DNA from 3 places in the Microbacterium sp. W1-4-2 genome. Region 2 is predicted to be linked to each of the others. Evidence: predicted binding sites of a transcription regulator. Region 2 holds the regulator's gene; each other region holds the start of a gene.

The links. The regulator LexA, encoded in region 2, represses DNA repair genes until DNA is damaged. The targets are predictions, from matches to a motif close to TCGAACANNTGTTCGA.
Region 1: a site for LexA is predicted at 5,626-5,641, ahead of AC3RX0_RS10290 (HNH endonuclease signature motif containing protein). Genes of this name have one in related genera too.
Region 3: a site for LexA is predicted at 1,205-1,220, ahead of AC3RX0_RS02185 (HNH endonuclease signature motif containing protein). Genes of this name have one in related genera too.

Annotation. Positions count from the first base shown of each region.
Region 1 covers NZ_JBYRJC020000002.1:515,451-525,700, forward strand. The annotation lists gene AC3RX0_RS10270 (cation:dicarboxylate symporter family transporter) at 1-642, opposite strand, end outside; gene AC3RX0_RS10275 (ATP-binding protein) at 766-2,508, shown strand; gene AC3RX0_RS10280 (response regulator) at 2,505-3,227, shown strand; gene AC3RX0_RS10285 (GNAT family N-acetyltransferase) at 3,276-4,139, opposite strand; gene AC3RX0_RS10290 (HNH endonuclease signature motif containing protein) at 4,250-5,614, opposite strand; partial or broken gene AC3RX0_RS10295 (Type 1 glutamine amidotransferase-like domain-containing protein) at 5,741-6,418, opposite strand; gene AC3RX0_RS10300 (sulfatase/phosphatase domain-containing protein) at 6,488-7,318, opposite strand; gene AC3RX0_RS10305 (GNAT family N-acetyltransferase) at 7,298-7,891, shown strand; gene AC3RX0_RS10310 (vWA domain-containing protein) at 7,916-9,958, opposite strand; gene AC3RX0_RS10315 (sigma 54-interacting transcriptional regulator) at 10,001-10,250, opposite strand, start outside.
Region 2 covers NZ_JBYRJC020000005.1:80,003-90,252, forward strand. The annotation lists gene AC3RX0_RS16300 (class I SAM-dependent methyltransferase) at 1-488, opposite strand, end outside; gene hflX (GTPase HflX) at 542-2,044, shown strand; gene AC3RX0_RS16310 (prolyl oligopeptidase family serine peptidase) at 2,051-3,955, opposite strand; gene AC3RX0_RS16315 (methylenetetrahydrofolate reductase) at 4,225-5,208, shown strand; gene metE (5-methyltetrahydropteroyltriglutamate--homocysteine S-methyltransferase) at 5,205-7,538, shown strand; gene lexA (transcriptional repressor LexA) at 7,617-8,231, opposite strand; gene AC3RX0_RS16330 (LysM peptidoglycan-binding domain-containing protein) at 8,592-8,951, shown strand; gene AC3RX0_RS16335 (histidinol-phosphate transaminase) at 8,998-10,092, shown strand; gene hisB (imidazoleglycerol-phosphate dehydratase HisB) at 10,089-10,250, shown strand, end outside.
Region 3 covers NZ_JBYRJC020000001.1:512,681-522,930, forward strand. The annotation lists gene AC3RX0_RS02175 (phosphoribosyltransferase) at 1-387, shown strand, start outside; gene AC3RX0_RS02180 (uracil-DNA glycosylase) at 389-1,081, shown strand; gene AC3RX0_RS02185 (HNH endonuclease signature motif containing protein) at 1,262-2,782, shown strand; gene AC3RX0_RS02190 (protealysin inhibitor emfourin) at 2,802-3,164, opposite strand; gene AC3RX0_RS02195 (M4 family metallopeptidase) at 3,151-4,209, opposite strand; gene AC3RX0_RS02200 (ABC transporter ATP-binding protein) at 4,257-5,078, opposite strand; gene AC3RX0_RS02205 (ATP-binding cassette domain-containing protein) at 5,075-5,863, opposite strand; gene AC3RX0_RS02210 (ABC transporter permease) at 5,860-6,768, opposite strand; gene AC3RX0_RS02215 (ABC transporter permease) at 6,765-7,715, opposite strand; gene AC3RX0_RS02220 (ABC transporter substrate-binding protein) at 7,712-9,217, opposite strand; gene AC3RX0_RS02225 (alpha/beta fold hydrolase) at 9,353-10,250, opposite strand, start outside.

The DNA of each region.
Region 1 (10,250 bases), on a different contig from region 2:
CCCGACGACGGCCGCGATGGCGCCGAACGCGCCGATGGGCGCGGTCCACATGATCATCATCATGAGCTTGAACACGAGGGCCTGCGCGTGCGTGATCGCCGTGACGATCGGCTTGCCCGCCTTGCCCATCGACTGCAGCGCGAACCCGATCAGCAGGGCCAGCACGAGGGTCGGCAGCACCGGGATGTCGCCGGGGATCAGGCTCAGCAGGAACGTGACCGTGGGGTCGCCGCCGGCGCCGGCGGCCGCGTCGTAGGGCTTCAGGTGCAGGCCGCTGCCCGGGTGGACGATGTTGCCCACGACCAGTCCGATGATCAGGGCCACCGTGGCCATGATCAGGAAGTAGACCAGCGCGAGTCCGCCGACCTTGCCGACGGTCGAGGCGCGGGCCACCGATCCGACGCCGAGCACGATCGTGCAGAAGATCACCGGCGCGATGATCATCTTGATCAGCGCAACGAACGCGGTGCCGAGGGGTTTGAGCGCGATGCCCGCCTCGGGGGCGATCAGGCCGATCGCAGCTCCCGCCACGACGGCCACGATGACCGCGATGTACAGCCAGTGGGTGCGATCCCTGCGGGTGCGCACGGGCACGGATGCCGCGGCATCCCCTCCTCGTGCAGGCACAGTCTTCTTCGTCATGCCGACTCCTTCGTCCGGGTGTGATGAGGTACCCCGACACGATGCCCGACCGGCGCGCGCACGTCACCGTTGCGGTCATAACGATCACGCCGGCTCCCAGCCCGGGGTGGGAAGCTGGAGGCGATGAGCACGACCGCGCACCGCGTGAACCGTCGCCGCACCGGGCGGCTGTCGCTTGCCGCGAGGCTGTTCCTCGCGGAGCTCGTCATCGTCGTCGCCCTGTGCGCGACGTTCATGGTGCTCTCGTACAACCACACCAGGGTGCTGCTGCGGCAGGCCGCGGCATCCCAGGTGCTCAGCCTCGCGCAGACCCTGGCCCACGATCCCTTCGTCGTCGCCGGCGTGCAGTCCGCGCGGCCGTCCGACACGCTCGAGCCGTATGCGCTGGACATCGACAAGACCGCGTCGGTCGACTTCGTGACGATCATGGACCGCGACGGCATCCGCTACACGCACCCGGACCCCGCGCAGATAGGCCGGCCCTACATCGGCTCGACGGCCGCGGCCCGAGCCGGGCACAGCCAGGTCGAGCAGTTCACGGGCACGCTGGGGCCGTCGGTGCGGGCGATCGTGCCGATCTTCGACAGCGCCGGGCAGGTCACCGCGATGGTGGCGGTGGGCGTGACGATCCACCACCTGGCGATCGCCGAGGCCGCCGCCGTACCGCAGATCCTGACCGCGGGGCTGATCGTGCTGGCGGTCGGCGCTCTCGCGGCCTGGCTGCTCGGGCGCTATCTGCGGCGTACGACGCTCGGCTATCGCCCGGCCCAGCTGCGGCGGCTGTTCACGTACTACCACTCGGCGCTGCACTCGCTGCGCGAGGGGCTCATGCTCGTGAACGAGAACGGCGACCTGGTGCTGTACAACGATCAGGCAGCTCAGCTTCTCGATATCGCGCCGTTCGACGACGATCGGCCGTCCGCGCTCGGCGACCTGCACCTGCCGGCCTCGCTGCACGAGCTGCTGGCGTCGGGCCGCACCGTCGCCGACGAGGCGCACGTGACCGGCGAGCGGATCCTGATCGTCACCCAGCAGCCGGCCGTCGAGCCGGGCCGTCCGGGGGCGGACGCCTCGCCGCGCCGGCGCCGGCGCGGCAGCGTGGTCACGATTCGCGACCGCACCGAGGTGCAGACCCTGGCCGGCGAGCTCGCGTCGATGACGTCGCTGTCGGACGCGCTGCGGTCGCAGACGCACGAGCACGCGAACCGGCTGCACCTGATCGCCACGCTCGTCGAGCTCGGGCGCACGCGCGAAGCGATCGATCTGGCCGTGCGCGACCAGCAGCAGGCGCAGCAGCTGACCGATCACTTCGTGCAGTCGCTGGACGAGCCGTTCATCACGGCGCTGCTGATCGGCAAGACCGCGCAGGCTCACGAGCGCGGCATCCGCCTGGGCATCACGGCATCGGGCACGCTGCCGCCGCAGGCCCTGGACGCGCTGGATCTGGTGACCATCACCGGCAACCTCATCGACAACGCGTTCGACGCCGCGGCGGAGTCGGAGGAGCGGCGGGTCTGGGCGGACTTCACGGTGGCCGACGACGCGCTGGTGATCACCGTGGCCGACTCGGGCCCCGGCATCCCGGCCGACGAGGTCGAGACGGTCATGCGCATGAACACGTCGTCGAAGCCGGATGCCGCAGCCGCCGGGCACGGGTACGGTCTGACTCTCGTGCGCCAGGCGGTGGCGCGGCTGCGGGGCACGATCGAGGTCGAGACCGACGGCGGAGCGATCATCACGGTGACGATCCCACTCGCCGCAGACAGGGTCGGACGGGTCGCGGCATCCAGCGACGACGCGGCATCCGGCCCCACGGCATCCCGTGACGTCGCGTCGGCCGATGGGCTCGGGGAGGAGCCGCGGTGACCGGCGCGGACGGCGTGCTGCGCGTGCTCGTCGTCGACGACGAGCCGCTGACGGCTGAAGCGCACGCCGCATACGTGCGCCGGGTGCCGGGCTTCACCGTGGTGGCCGTCGCGCACGACGGCGCCACCGCGCTGCGCGAACTCGACCGCGCCGCCGCCGACGGCGCGCCGATCGACGTCGTGCTGCTGGACATGGTGCTCACCGACCTGCACGGCCTCGACGTCGCCCGCCGGCTGCGGGCGCGGGGGCACACCGTCGACATCATCGCGATCACCGCCGTGCGCGATCTGTCCGTCGTGCGCCGTGCGGTCGCCGCCGGCGTCACCCAGTACCTGATCAAGCCGTTCACCTTCGCCGTGTTCCGCGCGAAGCTCGAGAACCAGCGCGACTTCCGCCTCGGGCTCGATCAGACCGGGCCGCTGGCGACCCAGTCCTCGATCGACAACGCCCTGAGCGCCCTGCGCACGCTGGCGCCGGGCCGTCTCCCGAAGGGGCTGCTGCCCGAGACCCTCGCCGAGATCACCCATGCCATGCGCACGGCAGACGTGCCGCTGTCGGCCGCGGAGCTCGCCGTGCATCTGGACCTGTCGCCGGTCACCGTGCGCCGGTACCTGCGCTTTCTCACCGAGCAGCACGATGTCGTCCGTGCCGCGCGCCACGGCGTGCCCGGCCGGCCGGAGTACGAGTACCGCTGGTCGGGTGGGGCGGCGGCGCGCTGACAGCGGTGCGGTACCAGCCGCCGTCGGGTCAGGTCTGCGCTTGCCCCGTCAGTCGCGCCGGCGGTCGCGAACCTCGGGGAGGGCCTCGTACCCCGCCGCACGGTATGTCGCCACGCCTGCGATGTTCGAGCTCGCCGTGCACACGATCGCGCTCGAGGACCCGAGCTCCTGGAGCGCGGCCGCGGCGGCCACGGTGATCGCGGCGCCATAGCCGCGGCCCCGGTGGTCGCGGTGCACGCCCATCGGCTCGAGCAGACCCGGCCGGCCCGGCCCCGCCGACCAGACGGTGACGGCCGCGACGGCCTCGCCGTCGTCGTCGAACGCCAGAAGGCATCGCGCGTGGACGTACGGCGGGGCTGCGGCCATGGTCTGCCAGCGGTCTACCGTGAACGTGGACTTCTCGAACGCGCTGCGCTGTACGGCCACCCGATCGGGCACGGTGGCCGGCGTGACCGTCTCGACGCGGATCGCGGGTGTCTCCACCCGCTGAGACAGATCGCGTCGCAACGGTGTCCAGGGCTCGTCCGTGCCCCAGCCTTCGACCGCCAGCGCCGGCTGGAGCGCCGCGTCCGCCGGGGCTTCGACGTTGGCCGCGCCGGCTGCCAGTACGCCGCGCTCGGGGCGGACGATGTCGTCCGCGATGCGCCGCGCCAGAGTGGTGTCGCGGCGCACGTCCGGCGCCGTCGTCATCCGCAGCAGGCCCGGGCCGTCGAGGAACCCGATCGCGAGGATCCGATCGCCCTCTCGCCAGACGCGCAGCGCGGCCGCGGTCGCCTCGGCACCGAACCGGTGGAACCAGCCGATGTCGCCGGGGTGCAGCTGCATTGCGGCACGTTCGTGCTGCCAGGAGCACAGTGCGTCGACGACATCGACCACGTCGGCGACGGAGGGCTCATGCAATTCGACGGCCATCACGCTCACCGTCGGCAGGCCGGTTCGTGCCCGTGATTCGAGTGGTCCATGACGGCAACCCTACTGTTCGTCGTCCCCGTGAACGCCTATCCCCCGCCCGCCGACGCGAGTCACGCGGCACGGTACTCGAAGCGAGCTCGGCCCCCGAGGCGGGGCGTCTGCGCAGGGTCGACGGTGGCGGGCGGGATGAACCAGACACTGGCCTTCACACCGTGCCCCTCGATACGGATCTCCCACCCGTTGTCGTGGATGCGATGGTGGCACGATTCGCAGAGCAGCACGCCTTCGTCGATGTCGGTCTCGCCGTGATCTCGCATCCACCAGTTGAGATGATGCGCCTTGGTCATGCCCGGCGGCAGGTTGCACATCGCACATCCGCCATCGCGTTCGGCGAGCGCGAGCTGCTGCGCTCTGGTGAACAGCCGCTTCTCTCTGCCCCAGTCCATGACTTCGGATTCTCCGTCGAGGACGATGGGGATGATTCCCGCCGTGGCCGCGAAGTGCCTGGCGCCGACGGGTGAGATCGGCGCGGTGATGCCGTCGATCTCAGCGAGACCCGCGCCTTCGGTCAGTGTCTCGAGGTCCATCCGCACCACGACGGTCGCTCCCGCGAGGGGCAGGTCTTTGTTCTTGCACCCGAGGGCGTGCTCCGCCAGCTGCACGAGCGCCTCGGCCTGCAGCTGCGGCACACGGGGGCGGATCTGATCGTCGTCACCGCGCGTGACGTCGTCCCGGGTGCGGCGGAACGCCGCGCTGACGAGGGCCTCGATGGCGGCCTTCAGCGGCGCCCCGCGCGAGACCTCGATCTTGCCGTCGATGACCAGGAACCCATCGCGCTCGAAAAGGTGCAGGTGCTGCTCCCCACGCCGGTCGCGTTCCGCCGGCTCGACACCGTCCTGGTCCAGCCAGGCCTCTGCGTGGGCGACGAGTTTGCGCAGCTGATCCAGGGTGAGTCCCGGCGCCCGCGCCACCAGGGTCTGCTCGACCTCGTCGCGATCCTCGGCCTTCGAGCGGACTGCCACCCTGTCGAGCATCGCGATGATCGTCCCCGCCACCGCCTGGCCGATGCGACCGCCGCGGATGCCCTCGGCGACGTGCGGGTGCTTCGCCGGAAGCTCCTCCCCCGTGAGCGCCTGCCTGGGGGCAATGGCCTTGCCGACGGACACCAGCCTCTTCGCCTCGCCCGTGCCGATCGCCGTGGTGGCCGCGATCAGGGCCGCGGCGTTGCGGTAACCCTGTTCCTTGGCCAGCGACTCGGCACCCAACTCGGGCCGGGACTCCCGATCGATCTCGGCGGCGACCTCGGCGCGGACGCCGTCGACGCGACGGCTGATGGCACCCAGCTGATCCAGGGCCCACACCAACTGCGGGCGGTTCAGTTCGGACGCGGGCCCGGCCGCCGCATCGCGCTCACCTGTCCACGCCAGCCGCAGCGCCGCCACCGCGTCCTCGAGACCGGCAAGCGTGTCTTCCATGCCTCGGATATTAGTACACACATACGACACTCACTTCGAGTACGGCGTGAAACCAGGGCGATCTGTGGACAACGCCGATCGCTCTCGCGGTGGGGAGAGCTCCGTGTTCGCGCATCAGTACGAATGTCATCCTTGCGAGTCGAAGAACTCCCAATGCCCTTCCGACACCACCGCAACGACACCGTCGACGACCGATATCGCGGTCTGATCGTCGATCGCATACGCCGGTCCCGGCATCCTCGTCGCCCACTCACGGGCGCACTCGAGTGTGTTGTGCGACCAGCCGGGGTAGTCCAGATGCGGAAAGATCGAGAAGCCGACGACGCTGAGCGCCGTGTCGGTCCCGTCCGGGCGCCAGTCCACGAACTCGCGGCCGATGCGGGGTGTCATGGCCATGCTCCCCGCGCTCACCCCGACCCACACCGTGTCGGGCAGCTCCGGGAGCATGTCGGCGAGACCGGACCGCCGCATCCAGTGACTCAGATAGACCGCCTCGCCCCCGTCGACCAGCAGAACGTCGGCGGCGCGCACTCACGGCTGCCAGCGCTCCGGGTCGATGTCGGGCAGGGCCGTCAGCTCGAGGACGCCGACCGACGACCAGCCCAGATCACACAGGCCGCCGGCATCCCCCCATTGCCCAGCCGTGGACTTCCACACCGACGTCGGCGTGCACGCGGGCTGCCCCCACTGCGCCGTCGGGATGAACAGTGCGTTCGACTCGGCGATCGGCTTGCCGAGCAGGCCGACGAGCGTGTCGCGGATGGCGGCGTTCGTTACCCCGCCCGACGTGAGCAGCAGCTTCATGTCGACCCTTCCATGTCCGATGGATGTAGGTCGAGACTGCGCCCTCACGTCGGTGTGCGCAACGGACCGTCACCCGCCGAGGTCGCCCTCGCTCCGATGAGGCTCGTCTCCGACCTCGACCTGCGCGCGTCGCAGCCGTGCCCGCATGTCGGCGAAGATGTCCCGGTAGGCAGGGTCATGGGCGACGTTGCGCACTTCTTCGGCATCGGTCTCGAGGTCGTACAGCTCCCACTCGCCCGGGTACGTGAAGCCGCCGGTGCCCGGCAGCCCCAGTCCGTCGTTGTAGAAGTAGATGATCTTGTACCGGTCCGTGCGGTAGCCGTAGTGCGCGGGGGCCTTGTGGAAGACGTCGTCGTGCTCCCAGTACCGGTAGTAGAACCCCTCGACGGGATCGGATGCCGGTGGCTCGGCGAGATCGGGCAGGAAGCTGCGCCCCTGCATGCGGGGATGCGCCTCGACGCCGGCGGCATCGAGGATCGTCCGCGCGAAGTCGACGTTCGTCACGATCCCGTCGTGCACCGTCCCGGCCGCGATCCGATCCGGGTAGCTCAGCACCAGCGGCATGCGAATCGACTCCTCGTACATGAACCGCTTGTCGAACCAGCCGTGGTCGCCGAGGAAGAACCCCTGGTCGGAGGTGTACATCAGCAGCGTGCTGTTGAACCGGTCGCGGTCCTGCAGCCAGTCGATCACGCGCCCGACGCTCTCATCGACGGCGGCCACGCACCGCAGGTAGTCCTCCATGTAGCGCTGGTACTTCCACAGCGCCTCGTCCTCGTACGACAGACCCGCGGGCGGCTCCTGCTTGAGGTCCGCTGCGCGGGCGCTCTGCGGCGGCGGTATCTTGAGACTCCTCCCGTCCCCCGCAGAGAGGCAGTCGTGTCCTTCACCGATCCGCATGCGGCCGTCCCCGTGGAGTTGGCGACCCCGGAATTCGTCCTGCGCCCGATCACCTCCGACGACGCCGAGCGCGACCACGACGCCGTCATGGAGACGCGCCATGACCTGCGCCTGTGGGAGCAGTCGACGTGGCCGGCCGACGACTTCACGGTCGACGACAACCGGACGGACCTCGTGGGACTCGAACGTCGCCATGTCGAGCATCGCGCGTACACCTACACGGTGCTCGATCCGGACGGCGCCGAGAGTCTCGGATGCGTCTACGTCTTCCCCACCACGGCGGCGTTCCTGGCGAGGTCCACGGTCACCGCGGTCGGGGACGACGTGTGGGACGACGTGGACGCGGTCGTCTACTTCTGGGCCCGCGCGTCCCGGATGAGGACGGGGATGGACGGCCGGCTGCTCGCGGCCCTGCGCACGTGGTTCGCCGACGCGTGGGGATTCGAGCGGTCCGTCTATGTCACCAACGAGCGGTTCGAGCAGCAGGTGCAGCTCATCCGCGGCACGGGTCTGCACCTGAAGTTCGAGCTGCGCGAGCCGGGCAAGCCGGGCGCCTACCTGGCCTTCGGCTGACGGTCACGCGCGATCCCGGCCGGTCTACCACCACCACGATCTGCCGCGCAGCATCGCGCCGAAGTCCTCGGGCGACCCGCGCCTGCCCGGCCGGGATCCGAGGTAGCTGTCGACCACGGCGCGGCCGAGATCGTCGAGCTCGGGTGCGACCACGTGCCCGCCGGCGCGATACGCGAGGGCGTCGATGAACCGTGCGAGACCCGAGTCGCTGCCCAGGCGGAAGAACGTCGTCTGCGCGCCCATCCGGTGCACGGTGTCGAGCTCGCGCACCGTGACGGCCACCGTGCGCGGATCCGGCGGGTACGCGAAGAAGACCTCGCCGTCCGGCTCGAGATGGGCCGTCGGCTCGCCGTCGGTCACGATCAGCAGGACGGGCTGGGCCACCGGGTTGCGGCGGAAGTGCCGCTGGGCCAGCAGCAGGGCGTGGTGCAGGTTCGTCCCCTTGTCCCACACGCCGTCCTTCGCGGTCAGCTGCTCGATGTCGATCACCTCGGCGTAGCGCGAGAACGAGATCAGCTGCAGGCTGTCGCCGCGAAAGCGGGTCGAGATCAGGTGATGCAGCGCCAGCGCGGTGCGCTTCATGGGCACCCACCGGTCGTCCATCACCATCGAGAACGACGTGTCGACCAGCAGCGCGACCGCGGCCGTGGTGCGCTGCTCGGTCTCGACGACCTCGACGTCGTCCGTGGCCAGACGCACTCCGGTCGACGCGTCGCCGCCGTCGAGGATCGTGCGCAGGACCGCGTTCGAGACGGTGCGGGGGATGTCCCACGGTTCGGTGTCTCCATAGGCCCACGCGCGAGTCGCGCCGGTGAGGTCGCCCGCGGCGCCGGCGTTCCTCGTCTCGCGACGGCCCAGTCGACCGGACTGCCGGGTCGCGACATCCTTCATCAACGCGCGCCCCAGCTGACGCATCGCCCGCGGCGTGAGCCGCAGCGCACCGTCGGACGCGCGCTGCAGCATCCCGGTGTCCTTCAGCTCCTGCTCGAGGTCGCGCAGCGCGCGGGCGCTCACGGCGGCATCGTCGCCGACCAGGCGGGCGAGCGCGTCGAGGTCGATGTCGTCCATCCGCGCCCCGGGGTACGCCTGGGCCAGCTGCTCGGTCAGCGCGTCGAGGTCCGAGAGGTCCTGCATGACGCCGGTCGCCTCGCCGAGACCGGTCGGCTCGTCGCCCGAGAAGGATGCCGAGCCCGTCCAGTCCTCGCCGGGCCGGAGCGACCGCAGATTGTCGTCGAGACGTGACAGCGACTGCATGAGCTCGGGCGAGCCGAACGCCTGGGCGGCGAGGCTCATGAGCTCGTCGCGCTGCTCGGGGGACATCGAGTTCAGCATCCGGTTCGCGGCGGCCGAACGCTCGGCGAGCGTATCCATCAGCTCGTCGAGGTTCTGCGGATTCTCGGGGAACTGCGCTCCGTGCTTGCGCATGAACTCGTCGAAGTCCGCCTGCGTGTCCTCGCCGCGCCGCCGCTTCTCGAGCAGGTCGTTGAGATCGTTCAGCATGTCGCGGATCGCCTCGCGATCGGCATCCGTCGCGTTCTCGAGCGCGTTCTTCATGCCGGCGAACCGCTGGTCCAGCAGCTCCCGGCCGAGCAGTTCGCGGATGCGGTCGTAGTCCGCACGCGCGGTGGGGCTGTGCCACTCATAGTCGGCGAGCTCGTTGACCGCCGCGGCGGTGCCGGGCGGCAGGTTCTCCATCCGCATCTCGGCGAACGCGCGTTCGTCGTCGTCGAGGTCCACGTCGCGCACGAGCTGCTTGCGCTCTTCGAGCACGGCGTGGTCGAGCAGCTTGCGGATCTCCTGCAGCGTGCCGTCCAGCCGGTGCCGGTTCAGCAGCTCGGATCTGCGCTCCCGCACCCGGCGGGCCAGGTCGTCCAGTCCCTCGCGCCCCTTGGCGCCGCGGCGCAGGTACTCGCGCATCGCTCGTTCGGCCGACGTGCCGGCCATGACGTCGGCGCCGATCGCCTCGAGCGCCTGCTGCACCGGCACCGGGGGCGCGAGCGGATCGCCGCCGGAGTATCTGCCGTACCGCGCCGTGTGCGCGGGCACGCGATGGAAGCTGCGGACCATCAAGTGACCGCCTTCCGCAGATCCACGATGGATGCCGCCGCCTCACCCATACACGGTCTCCCCCGCTGCGCTCTCCTTGCCGATCCGGCGTTCCAGGTACAGCGACTCGAGCAGCAGCTCGAGGGCCCCGGCACGTTCGCCGGGAGTGCGGGCGTCGAGCCGGTCGGCGACCTCGTCGTACAGATCGGACTCGCCGAGCACGGGCATCGCCGCCAGGACGTCGGCGGCGGCGACCTGCTCGCCGGTCATCACGGTGGCGCCCTCGTGCAAGGCGTCGACGAGCACGGAGGTC
Region 2 (10,250 bases):
TGCACGACGAACCAGCCGTCGCTGCGCTCGTCCAGGCGCGGAACCCACCGCAGCAGCATGTCGTGCAGCACACTCTTGCCCACGCGGATCGGCGGGTTGGAGCGGATGCCGCGGAACACGACGCCGTCGGGAACATCGTCGGGCGTGACGGCGTTGATGTTGTCGAGACCGAGAGCCTCGGCGTTGCGGCGCACCAGATCCAGCGCACGCTCGTTCACGTCCACCGCCCACACCGTGGCATGAGGGGAGTCGAGCGCGATGCTGAGCGAGATGGGGCCCCATCCGCAGCCGAGATCGAGGATGTCGCCCCCGGGCGGGGGCGGCGGCGTGTTCGCGAGCAGTACCTGGGTTCCGGCATCCAAGCGATCCGGACTGAACACCCCTCCGGCAGTCGTGATCTCCACATCGCGACCCGCCAGTCGCACGGGGATGCGGCGGAGGTTCTCGGCACTGGCAGGAGACGCGCTGAAGTAGTGGTCACTGCCCATGATGCTTCAGCGTAGCGGAAGGAGGGCGCGTGCCCCAGGCTAGAGTTCTACGAATGGAAGAGACGAGTTCCGACCCCGTCGACCGCGTGCTCGCGCGCGCGGATGCGCACTCGGGTGTCCGCGTGTTCGGTGCGGCGCAGGCACTGCAGGATGCCGCGACCGCGGCCGGCGGTGACGCCGACGGCGCATTCAACGGCGAGCAGTGGGATCGCGAGGAGCGCGCGGCCCTGCGCAGGGTGCAGGGACTGTCCACCGAGCTCGAGGACGTCACCGAGGTCGAGTACCGCCAGCTGCGCCTCGAGAACGTGGTGCTGGTGGGCGTGCACCCGCAGGGCGCGAACGAAGACGCCGAGAACTCGCTGCGCGAGCTCGCCGCACTGGCCGAGACGGCGGGAGCGGTCGTGCTCGACGGACTGCTGCAGCGGCGCCCGCATCCCGACCCCGCGACCTACGTCGGGCGCGGCAAGGCGCAGGAGCTTCGCGACGCGGTGGCCGCGCTGGGCGCCGACACCGTGATCGCCGACACCGAGCTCGCGCCCAGCCAGCGCCGTGCGCTGGAGGATGTCGTGAAGGTCAAGGTGATCGACCGCACGACCGTGATCCTCGACATCTTCAGCCAGCACGCCAAGAGCCGCGAGGGCAAGGCGCAGGTCGAGCTCGCCCAGCTCGAGTACCTGCTGCCGCGACTGCGCGGCTGGGGCGACTCGATGAGCCGTCAGGCGGGCGGCCAGGTCGGCGCCGGCGGCGCGGGCATGGGCTCACGGGGACCCGGTGAGACCAAGATCGAGCTGGACCGGCGCCGCATCCGCACCCGCATGGCGCTGCTGCGCCGGCAGATCAAGGACTTCGCTCCCGCACGCGAGGCCAAGCGCGCCGAGCGCAAGCGGCACACCGTGCCGTCGGTGGCCATCGCCGGCTACACGAACGCGGGCAAGTCGAGCCTGCTCAATCGGCTGACCAGCGCCGGGGTGCTCGTCGAGAACGCGCTGTTCGCGACGCTGGATGCCACGGTCCGCCGGTCCGAGGCGGCCGACGGGCGCGTGTACACGCTCACCGACACGGTCGGATTCGTGCGCAATCTTCCGCACCAGCTCGTCGAGGCGTTCCGCTCGACGCTCGAGGAGGTCGCCGACGCGGACGTGGTCGTGCACGTCGTGGACGCCGCGCACCCGGATCCGGCCGCCCAGCTGGCCACCGTGCGCGACGTGATCGGCGACGTGGGCGGCCGCGACATCCCCGAGATCGTCGTGTTCAACAAGGCCGACCTGGTCACGGACGACACCCGGCTGGTGCTGCGCGGCCTCGAGCCCGACGCGCTGTTCGTGTCCAGCCGCACCGGCGAGGGCGTCGACGAGCTGCGCGCGAGGATCGAGCAGACGCTGCCGATGCCGGCGGTCGAGGTCACCGCGCTGGTGCCCTACGACCGGGGCGATCTGGTGGCGGCCGCGCACGAGTCGGGCATCATCGTCGCGCAGACCCACGAGCCGGGCGGCACGCTGCTGCACGCGCACGTCGGCGAGCACCTGGCGGCGCAGCTGGCGCCGTACCGCGTCTGACCCCGCTCAACGACCGGTCGACAGGGCGAGCGGCGGCACGCCGTCGGGGATGAAGCCGAACACGGCGCCCAGGAACGCGAGCTCCTTCTGCAGCACGTCGATCACCGTGTCGGTGCCGCGGAACCCGTGCGCCTCGCCCGGGTAGAGCACATACGCGTGCGGCACGCCCCGATCGGCCAGGGCGTCGCGGATCGCCTCTGCCTGCGCGGGTGGCACGACCGGGTCCTCGGCGCCCTGCAGCAGCAGCACCGGCACGCGGAAGCGTTCCGGGTGCGACAGCGGTGAGCGCTCCAGGTAGACCGGCTCGGCCTCGGGCAGAGGGCCGATCAGGCCGTCCAGGTACCGCGACTCGAAGTCGTGCGTGTCGGCGGCCAGCGCTCGGGCGTCGCCCACGCCGTAGCGCGAGATGCCCGCGGCGAACACATCGGTGTCGGTGAGCGCGGCCAGCACCGTCCAGCCGCCCGCCGAACCGCCCTCGATCGCCAGGCGCGCGGGGTCCGCCCGCCCGGCCGCGGCGAGGCCCGATGCGGCAGCCGCCACATCGTCGACGTCCACGACGCCCCACATCCCGCGCAGCCGCTCCCGGTACGCGCGTCCGTAGCCGGTCGAGCCGCCGTAGTTGACGTCGAGCACGCCGATGCCGCGGCTGGTCAGGTACGCGGTCTTCGCCGCCGCCGCGGGAGCGGTGTGCGAGGTCGGCCCGCCGTGCACCAGCACGACGTACGGCGGCAGCTCGCCGGCGGGGGCGACGGCATCGGGATTGCGCGGCGGATAGTCGAATGCGTGCACCGGGCCGTGCGGGCCGTCGAATGTCACGGCGACCGGCTGCGGCATCCATTCGGCTCCCCACGCGAGCGCGCCGTCGTTCAGGCGCTCGGCGTCGTCGGGGTGATCCAGGTCGACCAGCCAGACCGCCGGCGGGCCCGTGACGCCGGAGGCGGTGAGCACGACGCGCGTGCCCGACGTGTCCGCGATCGAGACGTTCGCGGTCGCGTCGAGCGGTAGGGGCGATGCCGCGCCGGTGGCCGGATCGATCACCACGACCTGGTCCGCCCCGTTCGTGCGCACTGCGACGATCCGCCCATCCGCGAGCGGGCGGAACCAGCGCATGCCCAGCACCCATACCGGCCCGCCCGTGTCGGCGTCGGCCGGGGCGACTGCGACCCGGTCGAGGTCGGCGTCCACGCGCACGCGCTGCAGGTTCCATCGGCCGGTGGCGTCGTCCGCGTAAAGCAGCTCGTCCTCGCCCACCCACACCGGCTGCACCGGCGCGGAGTCGCCGCCGGCGATCGTGACGGCGTCGCCGTGGTCGCCCAGGCGTCGCACCCGCAGTCGCGTGCGGTCCCACGGCATGTCGGGGTGATCCCAGCCGATCCACGCCAGGCGGGCGCCGTCGGCCGAGAGGGCGGGGTGCGCGACGAAGTCGGTGCCGGCGGCGAGCGAGACCACCTGAGGCTGTTCGCCCGGCACGATCTCGACGATGTCGCGTACCGGCGCACCCGCGCCCGTGTGCGTCTCGCGCACCGCCAGCAGCTGCCCGTGCTGCCAGTCCAGACCGCCGTAGCGCTCGCCGGCGCCGGGCGGGGTGAGCCGGCGCGGTGCGCCGCCGGGCGCGAACTCCCACACGCACTGATCGGTCTTCTCGACGAAGAACAGGCGCCCGTCGCCCGAGGCCGTCCACGCACCGCCGCCGTACTCGTGCACGCGCGAGGCGAGGTTCCACGGCGCCGGCAGCAGCACGCCGGCGCGGCGCGAGCGCACCGTCATCCGGCCGCCCTCGGCGGGCACGGACTCGCCCCACCAGACATCGTCGCCGACGAACCGGGCGCCGTCCAGACGCGGGGCCGACGCGGCCGCGAGCTGCGCCGTGATCGGCGAGGGCCAGGATCCGTACGGGAGGGTCTGTGGCATCCCTCCACGCTAGCCGCAGGCACCGACGCGCACACCCCGACCGGTGCCTTCGCCCCTATCCCTGCGGCCATAGGGACCTCGCAACACTACGTCACGGCAGGTGGCCGGCCGTGCCCGGTGCGCCTACCGTGGTCCCATCGTCGCCCGGGCAGTCCGGGCAGGAGCGACAGCCGAGCCCGGCACCCGCCCGCGATTCCCCCGCGCACGTCCGTGCGCGGGTCGCGGCCGCCCGGCCGTCGTCCTTGCCATCGGATACAGGAGAGCCCGTCATGTCCCTCGCCGACGACCTGCAGCGCACGTCCTCGACGGTGCCGTTCTCGTTCGAGCTGTACCCGCCGCGCAGCGACGGAGCGGCGGTTGCGCTGGACGAGACGATCGATCGCCTGGCCGCGGCCGGCCCCCGCTTCATCTCCGTCACGTACGGCGCCGGAGGGTCGACCGGCGGGCGCTCGCTCGAGGTGCTGCGACGCATCCGCGAGCGCAGCGCCCTCGCCGGCAGGGACGTCGAGCCGCTCGCACACCTGACCTGCGTCGGCAACACGTACGCGGGCGCGGCGACCCTGATCCGCGAATTCCTCGACGCCGGCATCCGCAGCTTCCTCGCCCTGCGCGGCGACCCGCCGGCGGGGTTCGGGGAGGACGACGCGTTCCTGGGCGACCTGGAGAGCTCGGCGCAGCTCGTGCAGCTGATCGACCGGGTGCAGGCCGAGCGCGCCCCGTACGTCGAGTCCGGCATCCCCGGGCTGCCCGGCGCCGCGCGGGTGGACCGCCGCGAGGATGTCGAGATCGCCGTCGCCGCCTTCCCGAACGGGCATCCGCGTTCGCGGCACGCCCGCGAGCACATCGACGCGCTGCTGGCCAAGCAGGCCGCCGGCGCCACCTTCGCGATCACGCAGCTGTTCTTCCATGCCGACGACTACCTCGGGTTCGTCGACCGCTGTCGCGCCGCCGGCGTCGTGATCCCGATCCTGCCCGGGATCATGCCCATCACCTCGCCCGGCCGCCTGCAGCGCGTGCTCGAGCTCACCGGGGAGGAAGTGCCCGCCGAGCTCGAGATCGCACTGCAGGTCGAGCCGGACGCCGACGCCCAGCGCGCGTTCGGCATCGGCTACGCCGCGCGGCTGGCGGCCGACGTCGTCGCCGGGGGTGCCCCCGGCATCCATCTCTACGCCTTCAACAGCCATGACACGGTGCTCGCAGTCCTGCGCGAGGCCGGCATCCTCACCACCACCGACAAGGAGATCGCACGATGACCACCGCCTTCCCCGCCGGGACCATCCTCGGCTACCCCCGCATCGGCCGCCGGCGTGAGCTCAAGCGCGCCGTCGAGGCGCACTGGGCCGGCCGGATCGACGCCGACGAGCTCGAGCGCACCGCCGTCGAGCTGCGCCGCGCGACCCGGGACCGGCTGCACGAGCTCGGTCTCGGCGCCGACGATTCGTCGATACCCGAGTCGTTCTCGTACTACGACCAGGTGCTGGATGCCGCGGCCGCCGTGGGTGCGCTGCCCGAGCGGTTCGCCGACCTGCGCGAGGCCGACGGCACGATCGGCCTGGGCGCGTACTTCACCGCCGCGCGCGGCGAGGGCGAGCGCGCGCCGCTGGAGATGACCAAGTGGTTCGACACGAACTACCACTACCTGGTGCCCGAGATCGGTCCCGAGACGGTGTTCGCGCTCTCGAGCGACCGCTTCGTACGCCAGATCGCCGAGGCCCGCGCAGACGGCTACACGACCCGCCCCGTCGTGGTGGGACCGGTGACCCTGCTGGCCCTGTCGAAGGCGTCGGATGCCGCGCCCGAAGACTTCTCGCCGCTGTCGCGGCTCGACGACGTCCTGCCCGTCTACGTCCGGCTGCTGGCGGACCTGCGTGCGGCCGGCGCCGACTGGGTGCAGCTGGACGAGCCGGCCCTGGTCAGCGAGAGCCTGCCCGTCCCGGCGGCAGAGCTCGCCGCGGCCGCCGAGCACGCGTACGCCGTGCTGGGCGACGTCGCGGACCGGCCTCGGATCGTCGTGGCGGCGGGCTACGCGCAGCTGTCGGACCAGGCGTGGGCGGCGCTGGCGGCCGCGCCGATCGAGGCGATCGCGATCGACCTCGTGCGCGGCGACGTGCCCGCTGCCGTCCCGGGCCTTTCCGACAAGGTGCTCGTGGGCGGTGTGATCGACGGCCGCAACATCTGGCGCGGCGACCTGCAGGGCGCATGGGACAGGCTTGAACGGCTGCGGGTCCTCGGCGCGAAGGCGGTCGCCGCCGGCACGACGACCTCGCTGCAGCACGTGCCGCACGACGTCGCCGATGAACCCGACCTCGACGCGCGGCTGGCATCGTGGCTCGCGTTCGCCGACCAGAAGGTGGGACAGGTCGCCGCCCTGGCCACCGGTCTGGTCCGCGGTCGCGCGGCGATCGAGGCCGAGGTGGCTGCGGCATCCACTGCCCTCGCCGACCGTCGTGAGGCGCCGGGCGTGCGCGACGGGCAGGTTCGTGAGCGCGAGGCGGCCCTCACCGCCGAGGCCTTCACCCGCGGGGACTATGCGGCGCGCGTCGCGGCGCAGGAGGCCGCACTCGGGCTGCCGGTGCTGCCCACCACCACGATCGGATCGTTCCCGCAGACCGGCGACATCCGCCGCGCTCGCGCCGAGCACGACCGTGGCAAGCTGAGCACGGCGGACTACGAGGACGTGCTGCGCTTGGAGATCACGAGCGTGATCGGCCTGCAGGAGGAGCTGGGGCTGGACGTGCTGGTGCACGGCGAGCCCGAGCGCAACGACATGGTGCAGTACTTCGCCGAGAACCTGGACGGGTTCGCGGTGACCCGCAACGGCTGGGTGCAGTCGTACGGGTCGCGCGCCACCCGGCCCTCGATCCTGTGGGGCGACGTCTCGCGGCCCGCGCCGATCACGGTGGCCTGGTCGCAGTACGCGCAGTCGCTGACCTCGAAGCCCGTCAAGGGCATGCTCACCGGGCCCGTGACGATCCTCGCGTGGTCGTTCGTGCGCGACGACCAGCCGCTGGGCCAGACGGCGAACCAGGTCGCACTGGCGCTGCGCGACGAGATCGCGGATCTCGAGGCCGCGGGCATCGCCATCATCCAGGTCGACGAGCCGGCCCTGCGCGAGCTGCTGCCGCTCAAGCAGGCCGCTCAGCCGGCGTACCTCGACTGGTCGGTGGGGTCGTTCCGCCTCGCGACGGCGGGTGCGGCCGAGGCCACACAGGTGCACACGCACCTGTGCTACTCGGAGTTCGCGGTCGTGATCGACGCGATCGCCGCCCTGGACGCCGACGTCACCTCGATCGAGGCGGCGCGCAGCCGCGGCGAGGTCATCGGCGACATCGCGTCGTCGGGCTTCGCCCACGGCATCGGGCCGGGCGTCTACGACATCCACTCGCCGCGCGTGCCATCGGTCGACGAGCTCACGCAGCTGCTCGAGCGGGCGGCCGCCGAGCTGCCGCTGCGCCAAGTATGGGTGAACCCGGACTGCGGGCTGAAGACACGCGCGTACCCCGAGACCGTGGCGTCGCTGCGCAATCTCGTCGAGGCGACACAGCGCGTGCGCGCGGCACAGGAGGCGCTCTCCCGCGCGTAGGGCGCCCAAACGCGGTGGGCCCGGCCGGAGCATTCCGGCCGGGCCCACCGCGTTGTACGAGGAGGGGGCGCTGCGGGATCAGACCGCGCGCAGCACCGCCACGACCTTGCCCAGGACGACGGCCTCGTCGCCGAGGATCGGCTCGAACGCCGAGTTGCGGGGGAGCAGCCAGGTGTGCCCGTCGCGCTGGCGGAAGGTCTTGACCGTGGCCTCGCCGTCGAGCATCGCGGCCACGATCTCGCCGTTGACCGCTGTGTTCTGTGCGCGCACGACGACCCAGTCGCCGTCGCAGATGGCAGCATCGATCATCGACTCGCCCTGCACCTTGAGCATGAACAGCTCGCCCTTGCCCACCAGCTGCCGGGGGAGCGGGAAGATCTCTTCGACCTGCTGCTCGGCGGTGATCGGCACACCCGCTGCGATGTGACCGACCAGCGGCACCAGTGCCGCGTCACCGACCGCGGGCGCCGTTTCGGCCGGGTTCTCGGCCGACGAGCCGGGCAGGTCGATGAGGATCTCCATCGCACGGGTCTTGCCCGCGTCGCGTCGCAGGTAGCCGCTCAGCTCGAGCTGGTTGAGCTGGTGGGTCACGCTCGACAGCGACTTGAGCCCGACGGCGTCGCCGATCTCGCGCATGCTCGGCGGGTAGCCGTACCGGGTGATCGACCGCTGGATCACCTCGAGGATCGCCATCTGCTTGTCGCTCAGGCTCTTGCGCCGCCGCGTCTGCCGACGGGGCCTCGGGCCGTCGGCGACCGCCGCCGCGTCCTGGCCCGCGTCGCCGTGGTTCACATCGCTCATGTCAGCTCCCGTCCTGCCGCCCGGGGCAGCGTCTTCGAATGTCGGAGGTCGGTGATGGGGTGTCCTCATCGAAACGGTATCCGGTGAGAAGACGAATCGAGGCCAGCGCGTGGGCGTGTCGCCTTCGAAGATCTCCGATCCGGGTGCCTCTTGACAGTCTAATCAATCGAAGATAACTTTGGAAGAGAGATTCGGTGGCGATGCTCCCAGCCGAGCACGGTTCCCGAACGTCTCGTCCGAACAGGAGGACCAATGTCCGGCATCGCAATGGCATCGCACGTTCCGGCCCAGACCCGTCTGCGGTTGACGATTCGCGGGCGCCGCGTGCTGGCCGCGCTCGTGGCGGTCCCGCTGGCGGTGGCCGTCGGCATGGCGGTCGTGAGCGGGGGTGCGGCTCTCGCATCGAAGGATGCCGGGGCCCCCGCCGGCAGCTTCTCCACAGTGACGGTCGAGCCGGGCGATTCGCTGTGGTCGATCGCCCAGACCGTCGCTCCGGGCGCCGATCCCCGCGACGTCGTCGACGCGATCGTGCGACTGAACGCCCTCGACGGCGTCACGCTGTCGCCGGGCGAGCAGATCGCCATCCCGGCCGAGTACGCACCGGCGCGGTGAGAGCGGCGGGTCGGGGCCTGAAACCACGCGCCTGCCGCGCTCTACGATGGGAACCGTGAGCCCGCGCCTTGAAGATCTGCCCCTTCGTGACGACCTGCGGGGGCTGATGCCGTATGGTGCGCCCCAGGCCGCGCTGCCGGTGGCGCTGAACGTCAACGAGAACACGCATCCGATCCCCAAAGAGGTCTCGGACGACATCGTCGACGCGATCGCGCTGGCGCTGCGTGATGTGAACCGCTACCCGGATCGTGAGTTCACGCACCTGCGCGAGGGTTTCGCCGAATACCTGGGTCACGGGCTGACACGTGACCAGATGTGGGCGGGCAACGGCTCGAACGAGGTGCTGCAGCACCTGCTGCAGGCGTTCGCAGGTCCCGGGCGGACGGCGTTCGGCTTCGCCCCCACGTACTCGATGTACCCGCTGCTGACCCGGGGCACCGGTGCGGACTGGGTCGCCGGGTCGCGCGGGCACGATTTCACGATCACCCCCGAGGACGCGGCCGCGCAGGTCGCCGAGGCCGACCCCGACGTGGTGTTCCTCTGCTCGCCGAACAATCCCACCGGCACCCCGCTGTCGCTCGAGGTCATCGACGCCGTCTACGCCGAAGCCCGCGGGATCGTGATCGTCGACGAGGCCTACTGGGAGTTCGCCCCGCGCGACGAGAAGTCCGCGCTGACGCTGCTGCCCGATCGGGAGCGCATGGTCGTCTCCCGCACGATGAGCAAGGCGTTCGCGTTCGCGGGAGCGCGCGTCGGCTACCTCGCCGCCGACCCGGCGGTGATCGACGCCCTGCGGCTGGTGCGTCTGCCGTATCACCTGAGCGCGATCACCCAGGCCGCGGCATCCGCCGCCCTGCGGCACGCGAGCACGATGCTGCGCGCGGTCGACGAGATCGTCGTGCAGCGCGACCGCATCTCAGCGACGCTCGCCGCGCTCGGCTACGACCCGCACGAGTCGTGGACGAACTTCGTGCTGTTCGCCGGGGTCGCCGACCCGGCCTCGACGTGGCAGGCGCTGTACGACCGCGGGGTGCTGATCCGCGACGTCGGACTGCCCGGCAGCCTGCGCGTCACGGCCGGTACCGAGGCCGAGACCAGCGCGTTCCTCGATGCCCTCGCGTCAGTAGAATCGGGCTCATGACCAGCCCCGCCCGCATGGCCTCCCGCACCCGCACGACGAGCGAATCGTCGGTCGAGCTGCACCTGGACCTCGACGGCACGGGCACCAGCCGCATCGATACGAGCGTCCCCTTCTTCGACCACCTGCTCACGGCATTCGCCAAGCACTCGCTGACGGAT
Region 3 (10,250 bases), on a different contig from region 2:
CGCGGCGGGCTGCTGCCGGCCGGCTCCATCGCCTACGGTCTCGGCGTGAAGAACTGCGGCGCGATCAACGTCGAGTTCTACACCGGGATCGGCACCGTGCTCGAGAACCCCGAGCTCCTGCCGCCCGAGCTGGACATGTCGTATCTGAACGGCCGGCGCGTGCTGCTGGTGGACGACGTCGCCGACAGCGGCCGCACCCTCGACCTGGCCGTGCGGCTGCTCGTCGAACAGGGCGCCGAAGTGCGGTCGGCGGTGATCTACACGAAGCCGACCACGATCGTCGAGCCGGACTTCTCGTTCAAGCGCACCGACCTGTGGATCGACTTCCCATGGTCGTTCCGAGGCTCGGTGATCGAGGAGGACACCGGGGCGGAGGCGCGACCCTGACATGGCGATGACCCTGCCGGAACTGGCCGATGCCGGGCTGATCGACGCCGGATGGGCCAGGCAGCTCGAGCCCGTCGGCGGCGACATCGCCGCCCTCGGTGAGCGCCTGCGCGCCGAGGTCGCGGCAGGGCGGCACTACCTGCCCGCCGGCGACCGGGTGCTGCGCGCGTTCGCACGGCCCTTGTCCGATGTGCGCGTGCTCATCGTGGGGCAGGACCCGTATCCGACCCCGGGGCACCCGATCGGGCTGTCGTTCGCCGTCGACCGGCACGTGCGGCCGCTGCCGCGCAGCCTCGCGAACATCTACCAGGAGCTGGGCGACGACCTCGGCATCCCACCGGCCGCGCACGGCGACCTGTCGGCGTGGAGCGACCAGGGCGTCATGCTGCTGAACCGTGTGCTCACCGTCGCGCCCGGGGCTCCGGCATCCCATCGCAACTGGGGGTGGGAGAAGGTCACCGAGCACGCGATCCGGGCGCTGGTCGACCGCGGCGGCCCGCTGGTCGCGATCCTGTGGGGGAGGGATGCCGCGAACCTGCGCCCGCTGCTCGGACCGACGCCGATCATCGAGTCGCCGCATCCGTCGCCGCTGTCGGCGCATCGCGGCTTCTTCGGCTCGAGGCCGTTCTCGCGCGCCAATGCGCTGCTCGTGCAGCAGGGCGCCGAGCCGGTGGACTGGCGCGTGCCCGACTGATTCCGGCCGTGTCGCCCCTCGACTGTCTTTGTGTTCGAATCCTAGGCGCCGAAACAGCTTCTGACACTTGAGGCCTCGCGGTCGCTGGCGACTGCAGAATCAGGCAATCGTGCCTCTTGTTCGACGAACAGAAGTTCGATAGTCTTAGTCCATCAACCGCACCGATGACGGGAGGGGCCGATGTCGACGATGACAGACGCGAGCCTGTCTCCGGTGATCTCGGAGCTGGATGAGATCGTGGACCAGCTCAGCCAGTCGCGGGAGCGGGTTGCGGCGGCGTTCGCCGCCGAGATGTTCTTCTTCGAACGCGTCGCCGGTCTGGTGGAGCGGCGCGAGCGGGAGCGCGCGGCGCGCGATGACGGGGCCATCACTCGCACCTCGCAGCTGGGGATGCGGGAGGTGTTCGCCGAGATCGCGGCCGCTCTGCGGCTGAGCGAGTGGCAGGTGGCGCGCAAGGTCTCGGTCGCCTGGTCGTTGACGAACCAGTTCCACGAGACGCTGTGCGAGGCCAGCTGCGGACGAATCTCTCCCGAGCACGCGACGCTGATCGCGGAGAGCGGTGGCGTGATCGAAGATCCGACGGTGCTTCGCGAGTATGAGGCCGTCGCGCTGGACATGGCCGGGGAGATGACCCCCGGGCAGCTCAAGCCCGCAGTGAACGGGCTGGTGGAACGCCTGGACCCCGAGGGCACCCGGCGGCGGGTGCGCGAGGCAGTGAAGCGCCGCAAGGTCACCGTGCGGGAACTAGAGCCGGGATTGTCCCGGATCACCGCAGACGTGCCCACGGCGCAGGGCGTGGGGGCGTTCAACCGCATCCATGACATGGCCACCGAGCTGTTCGAGCAGAACACGACGGAGAAGACCGAAGCCGAAGCAGCCGCAGTCGAGAAGGCCGTGGCGGTCACGGCGACGGCGAACCCGGCGCCGGCCGGCGAGCCGGATGCGTCCGTGCCACCGGGCGAGGCCGGGACGGCAGTCGTCGGCGCCGACGCGGAGGCGCCGGCCGTCGACACTGATGCCGATCGGCCGGTGTTCGATGAGCGCACGCACGCGCAGATCATGGCCGACATCTTCTGCGATCTGCTGCTCACCTCCGCCGCCGACGGGCACGGCAACACCCCAGAAGGGCGCGACGCGATCAACGCGATCACCCCTACCGTGCACGTCACCGTGCCCGCCACCACCCTCGCCGGCGCGACCGTCGGCGGGGCCGTGGTCACCGGGTTCGGGCCCATCGACGACGACACCGCGAAGCACCTCGCCGGCATGGCCCGCACCTGGGTTCGGGTGTTCACCGACGTGTGCACCGGGGTGCCGATCAGCGTCGACCGGTACCGGCCCTCGAAGAAGCAGAAACTGTTCCTGCGGGTCAGGGACGAGCACTGCCGGTTCCCCGGCTGCCGCCGTCCCGCGCACAGATGCGACACCGATCACACCATCCCCCATGCCCAGGGCGGACCCACCTGCCTGTGCAACCTCGAGCATCTCTGCAAACGCCACCACACGGTGAAGCACGAGACCGATTGGTCCGTGGAGCAGCTGGCCGGCGGGATCCTGCGCTGGACCGCGCCCACCCGACGGGTCCACACCACCCGACCACCGGGCACCGTCAGATTCGACCCCGTCGAGCTGATCAACCCGGACCCCCACCTCAGACGCGAGATCGATCACGCACTCGCACGCGACCCTGCGCCCTTCTGACGACGGGCGACGCGCGCGCTCACCGACGACCGGGGTCGGCGAAGGACTGCACCTCGCAGACGAGGTCGCGCCAGGCGCCGTGCAGGCGCGTCTCGGGCAGCTCGGCGTGATGGTCGTCGCCGCCCAGGCGCGCCTCGATCCGCCACATGAATCGGTCGGCACCACCACCAGGACCGCCACCGCCACCGGTGCTACCACCCGCATCGCCACCGGCTTCGGGATCCGTCGGGGTCGCGGCATCCTCCTCGTCCCACGGGCATTCCTTGATGAGCGCGACCCAGCGCGGCGCCTCATCGCCTTCGGGCTCGGCGGTCCACTCGCGCCGGATGCCGGCGAAACCGCCGGTGCGCACGACGGTCACGACGACGTCAGGACTTGTCATCCTCCAGCACGCCGACACTCGTCCACGCGGTGCGGACGGCGGCGACCTCCTCTGATCCCTCACCGTACTCCGCGACGGCCGTCCGCAGGGTGGCGTCCGCGAACGCGGCGAAGTCGGCGCTCGGCGGCAGCGAGCCACTGGTGAGCGTCTTGTACCAGATCAGCCCCGCGCGCTCCCACGCGAAGCCGCCGAGGGCCGTCGCGCACAGGTAGAACGCGTGGTTCGGGATGCCGGAGTTGATGTGCACGCCGCCGTTGTCGTCGGTGGTCTGGACGTAGCCGGCCATCGTCGCCGGCTGCGGGTCCTTGCCGAGCACGGGATCGTCGTAGGCGGTGCCGGGCGCCTTCAGCGACCGCAGCGCCTCGCCGTGGATGCCGGGCGCGAGGATCCCCTCGCCGATCAGCCACGAGGCCTGCTCGGCCGTCTGGTTCTTCGTGAACTGCTCGGTCAGCACTCCGAACACGTCCGAGATCGACTCGTTCAGCGCGCCGGACTGCCCCTGGTAGTCGAGGCCGCCGCTGGCTTGGGTCACGCCGTGCGTCAGCTCGTGGGCGATCACCGTGATCGAGCCGGTGAAGCCGACGAACACGTCGCCGTCGCCGTCGCCGAACACCATGCGCTCGCCGTTCCAGAACGCGTTGTCGTAGTCCTGCCCGTAGTGCACGGTGGCGTCCAGCGCCAGGCCCCGGCCGTCGATCGAGTCGCGCCGGTACGCCTCCCAGTAGAACTCGAAGGTCTCACCCAGGCCGTCGAACGCCTGGTTCACGGCCGCGTCGGCCACGGCCGGCTGCTCTTCGGTGCGCACCGTGGTGCCGGGCAGCTCTTCGGTGCCCTTCGCATCGGCGATCGTCCGATCGGGCGAGGGCTCGGCACGCGCGACCAGTTCGCCGTCCTCGAGGCTGAGCTCGAGCTGCGCGCGACGCGGACGATACGCGCGATCGGCCGCCAGCGTGTGGTGCGCGGCACGTGCCGCCCGGGCCAGGTGTGGCATGTCGGTCTTGGCCACACGGTCGAGCAGAAACGGGGGGACGATGCCGTATTCCATCTTCCGACCGTATCCTCGGCCGCCGACACCGCCCGGTGGGACACGGCTCATGCGCCGGGGTCGATCACCGGGATCGAGGCGAGCAGGCGCCGTGTGTAGGCGACCTGCGGTTCGAGCAGCACCTTCTCGGTGGGTCCTTCTTCGACGATGCGGCCGTCCTTCATGACCACGACCTCGTCGCACAGGTTCTGCACGACGCCGATGTCGTGCGAGACCATGATCACCGTCAGCCGGTCGCGCTCGCGCAGCGTCTGCAGTACCTGCAGGATCTGCGCGCGCACGGTCACGTCCAAGGCCGACAGCGGCTCGTCGCCCACCAGCAGCCGCGGACGGTGCACGATCGCACGCGCCAGGGCGATCCGCTGCCGCTGTCCGCCCGAGAACTCGTGCGGGTAGCGGCCGGTCATGCCGGGCTCCAGCCCCACGTCGACGAGCACCTCGCGCACGCGCTCGCGCCGGCCCGCGGATCCGGGGGCGCCCTCGCCCGACAGGCCGAGCGCCCACAGGGGCTCGCCGACGATGCGCCCGACGCTCATCCGCGGGTCGAGCGACGCGTACGGGTCCTGGAACACGACGCCCGTCTCTCGGCGCAGCCAGTGCAGCGATCGCGCGCCGGCCGAGGCATCCACCGTCCGCCCGTCGAAGGCGACCGTCCCGGTCGTCGGCCGGTCCAGCCCCAGCAGCAGGCGCACGAGAGTCGATTTGCCCGAGCCGGACTCGCCGATCACCCCGACCGCCGAACCTTCGCGCACGTCGATGTCGGCGTCGTCCAGCGCCGTGGTGAACGTGCGGCGCTCGAACAGCGTCCTGCGCGGGACCGGGAAGCGGCGGGTGAGGCCCCGCCCCTGCAGGAGGATGGATGCCGTCATGCCCGGCCCTCCGGCTTCCACAGCGTCGTGGTGGCATCGCGCAGCAGCCCCTGCGTGATCGGCGACTGCGGCGTGGTCAGCAGCTGCCGCACCGGGGCCTGCTCGACGACGCGGCCATGCTCGAGCACGACCCCGTCGACGGCGATCTGCGACAGCACCGCGAGGTCGTGCGTGATGAACACGAGCGACATGCCGTCGTCGTCGACCAGTCCGTGCAGCAGGTCGAGGATCTCGGCCTGGATCGTCACGTCCAGCGCGGTGGTGGGCTCGTCGGCGATCAGCAGCCGCGGCCGGCACGCGAGCGCCATCGCGATCGCGACCCGCTGGCGCTGCCCGCCGGAGAGCTGATGCGGGTAGCGGTCGACGATGCGCTCGGGGTCGGGGAGGGCCACCCGGGCGGCCTCGGCGATCGCGCGGCGGCGCGCCTGGGCGCGGCCGATGCGCTCGTGGATGCGGATCGCCTCGGCGATCTGACGCCCCACCGTGCGGATCGGATTCAGGGCGGTGCGCGGCTCCTGGAAGACGATGCCGATCTCGTCGCCGCGCAGCTCGGCGAGCTCGCGGTCGGCGAGGCCGACCAGCTCGCGGTCGTTCCAGCGGATGCTGCCCGACGCGCGGGCGCCGTCCGGCAGCAGGCCCAGGATCGCCAGGGCCGTCAGCGACTTGCCCGAGCCCGACTCGCCGATCAGCCCCGTGCGCTGACCGTCGGCGACGTCGAACGACACGTCATCGACGACCCGCCGGCCACCGATGTCGATGCTCAGACCCCGCACCCGCAGACTCATGCGACCACCTCGGGCTGCGGCATCCGGTCCCTCGCCGCGCGACCCTCGCGCCGCGTCAGCGTGGGGTCTGTCGCCTCGCGCAGTGCATCGCCGAGGAGGTTCAGGCCCAGCACCGTGAACGTGATCGCAAGACCCGGCCACAGCACCGACAGCGGATGCACGGTCAGGAACTGCTGCAGCTCGGCCAGCAGCAGACCCCAGCTGGGCGCGGTGACCGGAGCGCCCACGCCCAGGTACGACAGGCCGGCCTCGGCCAGCACGGCCACCGCCATGCCCCACGACAGCTGCACGATGAACACCGGGGCGACGTTGGGCAGCAGGTGCCGGTAGAGGTTCTGCGCGCCGGTCAGACCCGAAGCCGTGCCGGCGAGCACGAAGTCGCTGTGCAGCACGCGGCGCAGCTCGGGCCGGGTGACGCGGGCGATGTTCACGCCGAACCCGATGCCCACGGCCCAGATCACGACCCATAGCGACCGGCCCCAGATGGCCGAGATCATCAGGGCGATCAGCAGCACCGGGAACGCGATCAGGATGTCGACGAGCACCGCGACCGATTCGCGCATCCAGCGGGCGGTGAGGGCGCCGAGGGCCGCCAGGGCGATGCCCAGGACGGTGGCGATGACCGCTGAGCCGACCGCGACGAACACCGTCGTCTGCGCGCCGGCCATGATGAGGGAGAGGATGTCGCGACCCGAGCCGTCGGTTCCCAGCACGTGCGGCCAGGTCGGGCTCTGCCAGCGCGCGGCGATGTCGACATGCTGCGGGTCGAAGGGCGTCCAGAACAGCGACGCGCCGGCAGTGAGCACGATGATCGCCGAGACGATCAGTCCGAACCGTCCCGTCGACAGTCGCCACAGCCGGCGCAGCCAGGCTGCGCGGCCATGGGCGCGTGCCCCGGCGCTCATGCCGCCTCCCGCTGCCGGGGGTCGATGATGCGATGCACGAGGTCGACGGCGAAGCCGACGATCAGCACGAAGCCGGTGAGCACGAGCAGCTCGCCCTGCACCTTGACCAGGTCGCGGTTGCCGACGTCGGTCACCAGCATCCGTCCGATGCCGGGAAGGGAGAACAGCTGCTCGATGACCACGGAGCCCACGATGATGCCGGCCACCTGCAGCCCGAGCACCGTGATCACCGACAGTGCCATGTTCGGAAGCCCGTGGCGGATGAGCGCCTGCGTGCGGGTCAGGCCCTTGGCCGCCGCCGTGCGCACGTAGTCCTGCCCGACCGCCTGCAATGTCGCACTGCGCACGAACCGCAGCAGCATCGCGCCCTCGACCATGCCGATCGTCAGGGCCGGCAGCAGCAGCGCGCGCAGCGCGAACCCGGGCTGCTGCCAGCCGGCGCGGGGAAAGCCCTGCGCCGGCAGCCACCCCAGCCACACGGCGAAGACGACCACGAGCATCATGCCGGCCCACACGACGGGCACCGCGGCGACCGCCTGCGACGCGACGTTCAGCGACGTGCCGCCGGCCCGGCCGCGCAGCAGCGCCGACAGGACGCCGAGCGGCACCGCGGTCACCAGGGCGATCGTCATCGCCATGAGCCCGAGCGGTACGGTCACCTGCGCCTTCTGGGCGAGCTCGCCCAGCACGGGCGAGCCGGTGATCAGCGACGTGCCGAAGTCGCCGTGCAGGACGCCCGTGATCCAGCCCAGGTACTGGGCGGGCAGCGGCTCGTCCAGTCCGAGGCTGCGACGGATCGCGGCGATCTGCGCGGGCGAGCTGTCGGTGCCCGCGATCAGCTGGGCCACGTCGCCGGGCAGCACGCGCAGCGTGACGAAGATGAGCACGCTGGCCACGAACAGGCCCACCGCAAGGAGGGCCAGCCGGGTCAGCGCGTAGCGGGTCACCCCTTGCTCTTGGCGATGTCGGCCAGGTTGAGGCGCTCGTTGACGTTCACGGACGGCATGCCGGTGATGTCGGTGGCCACGCCCACCACCGACGCCCCGTTGTACAGCCAGTCGGCGGCCATGTCCTCGGAGACGATGCGGGCGGCCTGGCGCAGGTCCGCGGCCGCCGCCTGCTCGGTGGTCGCGCCCAGCGAGTCCTGGTACAGCTGCTGCACCTTCGGGTTGTCGTACGTGAAGTAGTAGTTCGGGTCGGCCCAGTTGCCGAAGTCGCGCGCCTCGGTGTGCAGCACGAAGCTCAGCTCGTAGTCCTTGTTCACGTACACGTCGTTCAGCCATGTCGGAAACTCGACGGCGTTGACCTTCAGGGTGATGCCGACCGCGTTCAGGTCCGAGACGAGGATCTGCGGGATCGTCGTGCCGTAGCCGTTGTAGATCGTGAGCGTCAGCGTGATGTCGTTCGCGCCCGCCTGGGCGAGCAGCTTCTTGGATGCCGCGGGGTCGTACGGAGCGATCGACGAGAGGTCTTCGTAACCCGGGTCGAGCTCGGGGATAGGGCCGAACATGGTCTGTCCCGAGCCGAGCGCCTGGATGACCGCCTTGTGGTTGATCGCCTGGCGGATCGCCTGACGCACCCGCTTGTCCTTCAGCCACCGGTTGTGGCTGTTCATCGCGAGCGTGCCCTTGTCGGTCGACCTGCCCAGCACGAGGCGGAAGTCGCCGTTCTGCTCGAGCTGCTTCTTGAGGTTCGCATCGAACCCGGTGACGACGTCGACCTCGCCCGCCTGCGCGGCGTTGAGCGCGGCCTGGTTGTCGGGGATGTAGTCGAAGACGATCTCTTTGGCCTTCGCCTTGGGGCCCCAGTACTTGTCGTTGCGCTCGAACGTGATCGAGTCGCCCTGCTTCCAGCTCGACAGGACGAACGGGCCGGTGCCGTTGGCCTTGGTCTTGTAGTCGACCTTGTCGCCCTTCTTCAGGATGATGCCGGCACGGCCCGACAGGTTCCACAGCAGCTGCGAGTCCGGCTGATTCATCACGATCGTGATCTTCTGGCCGTCGGCGGTGATGGACTTCACCCGCGACAGGGTCTCGGAGTCCGTCCACGTCGCCTGCGTCTTGTGCTCGGTGAGCGACCAGACGACGTCATCGGGGGTGAGCGCCTGGCCGTCGTCGAACGTGACGCCCTCGCGCAGCGTGAACGTGTAGGTCAGCCCGTCGGGCGACACGGTGTACTGGCTGGCCAGGGCCGGGACGATCTTCTGCTCGGGGGTGCGCGAGACCAGGCCCTGGTAGATGTTGTCGATCAGGATCTGGTCGAGGGCGGCGCCCGCGGTCTGCCGGATGTCGAGGTTGCTGGGCTCGAGCACGAGCCGGATCGCGATCGACGCGTTCGGGTCGGGCGTGCCGGACGATGTCGGTCCGCTTCCGGTGGACGTGCACGCAGTCAGCATGAGCGCAGAGGCGGCGACGAGTGCGGCAGCGGCCGTCAGAGAGCGACGAAGCATGGGGAGGGGATCCTTTCGCGGGCTGCCGACAAGCCTAGAGGCCCGGCGGGTGGGCTGCCGTCCTTTGTCTGCCCATCGCAACACAGCTGTGAGCCCGTGCATTCCGGGCCGCGCATTGCGGAAGGCCGGAACGGCTCAGACCACCCGGCCTCGGAGCATCGCGCCCAGCCGGGCGGGGATCTCCTCCTGCACGTTGTGGCCGGTCTCGACGGTGGTGACGCTCGCCCCGGGCACCCGACGGGCGAACTCCGCCGCCTCGTCGTCGGTCACGTATCCGTGGTCGCCACGGATGAGGGTCACCGGCGCCGCTGCGGCGACCGCGGCGAGGTCCGCCCACGAGGCGTCGGCCAGCACGGCTCCCACCGCGTTGTGCCGGTCGGCCGCCGCGCGGGCCGCGTCCGGGTCGGCGGCCAGCGCATTGGCGACCCGGGCGAAGTGGTGCTTCCACTCGACGCGTCCGTCCGCTCTCATCCGCGAGTTCAGGTAGACGCCGCGCGTGGCGGCCGCGCGCGTGCCGCCGAGGCCGAAGCTCAGGGCGCGCTCGACGAGCTCGTCGCGGGTCGCCCAGTCGGTCGGCCCGGCGAAGAACTGCGCGATCTGCTGCGCGTTGCCGTTCGGATCGATCCCGGGCGTGATGTCGACGACGACGAGCTCGTGCACGAGGTCGGGGGCGCAGGCTGCGACCGCGGCCGCTGTCAGTCCACCGAGCGACTGGCCGACCAGCAGCTGCGGGCGGTCGGTCCAGGCGCGCATCCCGGCGACGACGTCGGGCGCCAGGGTCGAGGCGACGTAGGCGGCGTCGTCGCGCCATGACGAGTCGCCGTGGCCGGGCAGGTCGACGGCGAGGGCCGGCAGGCCCAGTGCGAGGATCGTGGTGTCCCACGTGTGCGCGTTGAGGCCCGCGCCGTGCACGAACGTCACCTGCGGGGCGGCGTCGGGGGTGGATGCCGGTGCATACCGCAGGGCGCTCAGCACACGTCCATCGGCCAGCGTCAGCGCCAGGCGCTCGCCGCGGGGGAGCGGCCCGGGCAGG